Regions from separate parts of the Actinomadura graeca genome, predicted to be linked through region 1. Evidence: predicted binding sites of a transcription regulator. Region 1 holds the regulator's gene; the other holds the start of a gene.
The links. The regulator HrcA, encoded in region 1, represses chaperone genes, less so after heat shock. The targets are predictions, from matches to a motif close to TTGGCACTCTCNNNNNGAGAGTGCCAA.
Positions count from the first base shown of each region.

Region 1 (3,409 bases):
GTGGATTGCCCTGCGGGTTGCCCTGAGGATCCGGCTGCCCGTGCGTCATCGCGGTGCTCCTTCCCGGCGCCGCCACCGGGCGGGCCGGCGTCAGGGTGCGGGGGCGGTCACGAAGTCGATGAGCTCCTCGACGCGTCCTAGAAGGGCGGGTTCGAGGTCGGTGTAGGTGTTCACGGAGCGGAGAATCCGCTTCCAGCCCGCACGCACGTCCTCCCTCCAACCGAGCTCGGCGAGGACCCCCTCCTTCCAGGGTACGCCGCGCGGGATCCGGGGCCAGGCGCGGATTCCGACGGCCGACGGCTTCACCGCCTCCCAGATGTCGATGAAGGGGTGGCCGGTGACGAGCACATGCGGGGACGTGACCCGCGCGGCGATCCGGCTCTCCTTGGAACCCTCCACGAGGTGGTCGACGAGGACGCCGAGCCGCCGCCCCTCGTCCGGGCCGAACTCCTCGACGATGGCGGGCAGGTCGTCCACGCCCTCCAGATACTCCACGACGACGCCCTCGACGCGCAGGTCGTGGCCCCAGATCTTCTCCACCAGCTCGGCGTCGTGGATGCCTTCCACGTAGATGCGGCTCTCCTTGGCGACCCGGGCGCGCAGCCCCTGGACCGCGATCGAACCGGACGCCGACCGGGCCGGTCCTCTCCCGCTTGTGCCCTTACCGCTTGCGCCCTCGGCAGTGGCACCCTTGGCAGGGCCGCCGTCGGCGGCGTCCCCCGCGGTGCCCGCCGCGGCGCCGCCCCCCGGCATGGCGTCCGGCCGGACCAGCGTGACCGGCTTCCCGTCGATCAGGAACCCGGCCTTCGTGAGGGGGAACACCCGCCTCTTGCCGAACCGGTCCTCCAGGGTGACGCCGAACTTGTCGCAGCCGACCACGGCGCCGCAGAAGCCGCTGTCGGGATCCTCCGCCACAAGGCCGGGTTCGGCCGCGATCTCGGGTATCCGGCCCTTGCGGGGCCGCCGCCAATCGCCGGACAGCACGTCGTTTCCGTACTTCTTGCTCCGCACAGCTCCGCACATTAACCGTAAGGATAAGATCGCGCAGCCGTCCGGAAGCGCGCCCCCGGCGCTTCCCGCCGGTCGACCCGTCAGCGCGCCGGGACGGTGTGCGGGCCGCGGGCACTCCAGAACCGCGCCCGCTGGCCGTACACTTGGCACTCGGGAGTACGGAGTGCCAGCGGCGGCGGCCGGTGGCCCGGACCTATGGGGGCCCGTGGCAGGGGATGAAGGAGGTGACCACGTGCTGGACGACCGGAAACTCGCGGTCCTGCGCGCCATAGTCGAGGACTACGTCTCCACCAATGAGCCGGTGGGTTCCAAGGCCCTGGCCGACCGTCACAACCTCGGTGTGTCCCCGGCCACCATCCGCAACGACATGGCCGTGCTGGAGGAGCAGGGGTACATCGCCCAGCCGCACACCAGCGCGGGCCGCGTGCCCACCGACAAGGGCTACCGCCTGTTCGTCGACCGGCTGTCCACGATCAAGCCGCTGTCGGTCGCCGAGCGCCGCGCGATCGAGACGTTCCTGTCCGGCGCCTACGACCTCGACGACGTCGTCGGCCGGACGGTCCGCCTGCTGGCGCAGCTCACCCGTCAGGTCGCGGTGGTGCAGTACCCGTCGCTGACCCGCTCGTCGGTGCGGCACGTGGAGCTGGTCCCGGTCGCCGAGGGCCGGCTGCTGCTCGTGCTGATCACCAACACGGGGCGGGTGGAGCAGCGGGTCATCGAGACCGTCGGCGTGGTGTCCGAGGAATCGATCGGCCACCTGCGGGCGTTGCTGAACACGTGCCTGGACGGGCTCGGCCTCGGCGACGTGCCGACCGCCGTCGCGGACCTGCCCGACAAGGTCGGCGCCGACGACCGGCCGGTCGCCGCGGCCGTCCTGTCGGTGCTGCTGGAGACGCTCGTCGACAAGCATGAGGAGAAGATCGTCTTCGCGGGCGCGGCGAACCTCGCGGCCGTGGACTTCTCGCAGAGCCTGCGGGACGTGCTGGTCGCGCTGGAGGAGCAGGTGGTCCTCATGAGGCTGCTCGGCGAGACCGGCGATTCCTCTACTCTTACGGTGCGGATCGGCACCGAGAACCCCGACGAGGGGCTCCGGTCGACCTCGGTCGTCGCCGCCGACTACGGCGTGGGCGACCTCACACTGGCCCGGCTGGGAGTGCTCGGGCCGACACGCATGGATTACCCCGGCACGATGGGAGCGGTACGGGCAGTGGCACGCTACGTGGGACAGATCCTGGCGGGGTCGTAAGTGGCCAACGACTACTACGCGACCCTGGGCGTCCGCCGGGACGCCAGCGCCGACGAGGTCAAGAAGGCCTACCGCCGGCTCGCGCGCGAGCTCCACCCGGACGTCAACCCCGATCCGGAGACCCAGGAGAAGTTCAAGGAGATCACCCAGGCGTACGAGGTGCTCTCCGACCCGAAGAAGCGCGAGATGTACGACCTCGGCGCGGACCCGTTCGCGGCAGGCGGGGCCGGTGGGGGCGCCGGAGGGTTCGGCGGCGCCGGGTTCCCGTTCAGCGACATCATGGACGCCTTCTTCGGCACCGCCGCCTCGCGGGGTCCCCGCTCCCGCGCCAGGCGCGGCCGCAACGCCACGCTGCGGGTCGAGCTCGACCTGTCCGAGACGGCGTTCGGCACGACCCGCGAGCTGTCCATCGACACGGCGGTCGCCTGCACGAGCTGCGAGGGCTCGGGCTGCGCGCCCGGCACCCACCCCGAGACGTGCGAGACGTGCCACGGGCGCGGCGAGGTGCAGCAGGTGCAGCGCTCGTTCCTCGGCCAGGTGATGACGGCCCGCCCGTGCCCGGCGTGCGGCGGCTTCGGCTCGGTGATCCGCAACCCGTGCGCCGAGTGCTCCGGTGACGGCCGGGTCCGCACCCGCCGCACCGTCAAGGTCAAGATCCCGGCGGGCGTCGAGAACGGCATCCACATCCAGCTCGCCGGCGAGGGCGAGGTCGGGCCGGGCGGCGGCCCGCCCGGCGACCTGTTCCTGGAGATCGTGGAGAAGCCGCACCCGATCTACGAGCGGGAGGGCGACGACCTGCACTGCACGGTCGAGATCCCGATGACGGCCGCCGCGCTCGGCACGAACGTCACCATCGAGACCCTGGACGCCGCCGAGGGCGTCGACATCAAGCCGGGCACGCAGTCCGGCCAGGTCATCACCCTCTACGGGCGGGGCGTCCGGCACCTCAACGAGAGCGGCCGCGGCGACCTGATGATCCACGTGAACGTGGAGACCCCCGGCAAGCTGGACGAGGAGCAGGAGGAGCTGCTGCGGCGGCTGGCCAAGCTCCGCGGCGAGGAGCGCCCGCCCGGCAAGTTCGCGCCGGGGCAGCGGAGCGTCTTCTCACGGCTCCGCGACGTCTTCAACCAGCACCCCGGCTAGGGATGCGCC
Region 1 covers NZ_CP059572.1:7,348,293-7,351,701, forward strand. Annotated here, with positions in the region: gene AGRA3207_RS32680 (DUF3097 domain-containing protein) at 91-1,011, opposite strand; gene hrcA (heat-inducible transcriptional repressor HrcA) at 1,244-2,257, shown strand; gene dnaJ (molecular chaperone DnaJ) at 2,258-3,400, shown strand.

Region 2 (3,409 bases), 1.8 Mb from region 1:
CGTGATGTCGTCCGCGGCGCCCTCACCGTCGACGATGGTGGTGGCGTCCTTGGTGACGGTGATCCGGCGGGCGCGGCCGAGGTCCTCCAGGCCGATGGAGTCCAGCTTGAGGCCGATGGCCTCGCTGACGACCTGGCCGCCGGTCAGGGTGGCCATGTCGCCCAGCATCGCCTTGCGGCGGTCGCCGAACCCCGGCGCCTTGACGGCGACGGAGGTGAACGTGCCGCGGATCTTGTTGGCGACCAGCAGCGCCAGGGCCTCGCCCTCGACGTCCTCGGCCACCACCAGCAGCGGCTTCTTGGTCTGGGCGACCTTCTCGGCCAGCGGCAGGAACTCCTGCACGTTGGAGATCTTGCCGTCCACGATGAGCACGTAGGCGTCCTCCAGGACGGCCTCCATGCGCTCGGGGTCGGTCACCATGTGCGGCGACAGGTAGCCCTTGTCGAACTGGAGGCCCTCGGTGAACTCCAGCTCCAGGCCCATGGTGTGGGCCTCCTCGACGGTGATGACACCGTCCTTGCCGACCTTCTCGAACGCCTCGGCGATCAGCTCGCCGATCTGCGCGTCCTGCGCGGAGATGGTCGCGACGTGCGCGATGTCCCCCTTCTCCTCGACCTCGCGGGCCGACTTGAGGAGCTGGTCGGACACGTACTGGGCGGCCGCGTCGATACCGCGCTTGAGGCCGAGCGGCGAGGCGCCGGCGGCCACGTTGCGGGTGCCCTCGCGGACCAGCGCCTGCGCGAGGACGGTCGCCGTGGTGGTGCCGTCGCCCGCGATGTCGTTGGTCTTGGTCGCCACTTCCTTGGCGAGCTGGGCCCCGAGGTTCTCGTAGGGGTCCTCCAGCTCCACCTCGCGGGCGATGGTGACGCCGTCGTTGGTGATCGTCGGCGCGCCGAACTTCTTGTCGATGACGACGTTGCGGCCGCGCGGGCCGATCGTCACCTTGACGGCGTCCGCGAGAGCGTTGACGCCGCGCTCAAGAGCCCGGCGAGCGTCCTCCTCGAACTCCAGGATCTTCGCCATGCGGATACTCCTCTTTCACGCGATCCGCCCCGGCAGCCCCGCCGAAGGGCGGCGCCTGCCGGGGCGGGGGCATCACGTCTCGGTGATTACTTCTCGATGACCGCGAGCACGTCGCGGGCCGAGAGGACGAGGTAGTCCTCGTTGTTGTACTTGACCTCGGTGCCGCCGTACTTGCTGTAGAGCACGACCTCGCCGACCTTGACGTCGACGGGGACGCGCTCGCCCTTGTCGTCGACGCGGCCCGGGCCAACGGCAAGGACGGTGCCCTCCTGGGGCTTCTCCTTGGCGGTGTCCGGGATCACCAGGCCCGACGCGGTGGTGGTCTCGGCCTCAAGCGGCTGGACGACGATGCGGTCCTCGAGCGGCTTGAGAACAACCTTGGTGGCGGTCGTCACGATCTGACCTCCCCTTCGATTGGTCCTCGGCCGGCCATGGCTGACCGACCGGCACATGTGACAGAAGAGGCGACCCTGGACCGGCCTGTCGTCGCGGGTGCCAGACCGACCTTTGTCGCTGTGTTTGGCACTCTCGCAAGGAGAGTGCCAGTCATGGAGACTATGCCGTGCCCGGAGGCCCGTCAACACGGACACGACCTCCCCCTCCGCCGGGGATCCTCCTCGCGGGACGGGCCGCCGTGCCTGGTCGCGCGCCGTTCACCGGCCGATAACTTCCAGCGTATGGACATCGCGTCGTTCCGGGGCCTGCTGACCCCTGCCGGACAGGCCGTCCTGGACGAGGCCGCCGCCGCGGACGTGAGCGAGGGCGGGCTGCTCGCCACGGCGTCCCGCCTGCGCGAACGGCACGACCCGGCGCTGGTGGCGGCGGCCCTGACCCAGGTGCGGCTCCGCGACCGGGCGGTGGCCAAGTTCGGACCGGACGCCCGCCGCATGTACTTCACGCAGGCCGGGCTGGAACAGTCCACGCGCGCGAGCGTGGCGGCGCATCGCGCGCGCCGGTTCGCCGAGTGTTCGCTGTCCGGTGAAACCCTGGAACTGGGATGCGGGGTCGGCGCGGATCTGGTCGCACGCGCGCGCGCCGGGCTCCCAGGGGTCGGCGTGGAGATCGACCCGCTGACCGCTGAGGTGGCGCAGGCCAACGTCACGGCACTCGGGCTGGACGGTCTCGCGTCGGTCCGGGTGGGTGACGCGACCGAAGAGGACCCCGCCGGGCATGCGGCCGTCTTCGCGGATCCGGGGCGCCGCACCGCGCGGGGGCGCGTCTTCGACCCCCGCTCCTACGAGCCGCCGCTGGACACCGTCCTGGACCTGGCCGGACGGGTCCCCGCGGCCTGCGTCAAGGTGGCGCCCGGCATCCCGCACGAGGCCGTCCCGGACGGCGCCGAGGCGGAGTGGGTGTCGGTGGCCGGGGACGTGAAGGAGGCCGCCATCTGGCTGGGCCGTCTCGCGGGCGACGTCGGCCGCCGCGCCACCCTCCTCCCGCCCGACGACGCGGACCGGCCGAGGGACGAGGACCCTCACGGAGGGTGGACGCTGACGCCGCGCGGGCTGGACGATCCCGACGTGCGCCCGTGGGGCCGCTACCTCTACGAGCCCGACGGCGCGGTGATCCGCGCGCACCTCGTCGCCGAGGTCGCGGAGCTGGTCGGCGGCGGCCTGGCCGACCCCCGGATCGCCTACGTCACCTCCGACGCCCTGCACCCGACCCCGTTCGCGTCCGCGTACGAGATCGAGGACGTGCTTCCGTTCTCTGTGAAGCGGCTGCGGGCCGAGCTGCGCCGCCGCGGGGTGGGCGTGCTGACCGTCAAGAAGCGCGGTTCGGCGGTCGACGTGGACCGGCTGCGGCGCGACCTCGGTTTCGGCGGACGGCGCGCCGGGCGTGGCGGGGCCGCGCTGACGCTGGTGGTGACCAGGGTGGGACGCGATCCGGTGGCGCTGCTGGCGGCGCCGGTGCCCCGCTGACCGTCCCGTCCCCGGCGGGCCGCCCGAGGGCCCCTGGCGGCCGCGCCGCTACCCCGAAGACCCGCCCGGGCGCGGCCCGGCGCCGCTAATCGGGCCAAAGATCTTCCGCCCGGACGGGCAATGCCAAGGGGCCCCGGGGGACGCGCCATGGCAGCGCAAATCATCGGCGCTTTCCGGCATTGCGTTGGCCAGGGAATGCTCGTCACCGGCAAGAGCACGACGGGCCACGGGAATCGGCGCGTCGAGATCCTCAGGCGAAGAAACACCAAGGCAGGTTCAGCAACCGGGTCCGTGACGCGTCCGAAAACGGTCCCGAATTCACCTCCGGACCGCCCGCTCCGGAGCGCCGGCGGGGCGGCACGTGCGGGACCACCGGTCCGCGGGGCAGGACACGAACTCCGGATATCAGTGGAGATGTACGGCCATACTCCACGCCGAACGGCCCCGCCATCGCGCGGACACGCCGT
Region 2 covers NZ_CP059572.1:5,553,885-5,557,293, reverse strand. Annotated here, with positions in the region: gene groL (chaperonin GroEL) at 1-1,023, opposite strand, end outside; gene groES (co-chaperone GroES) at 1,110-1,418, opposite strand; gene AGRA3207_RS24810 (class I SAM-dependent methyltransferase) at 1,701-2,942, shown strand.
Region 2: the regulator HrcA is predicted to act here: its motif matches at 1,543-1,569, upstream of groES (co-chaperone GroES).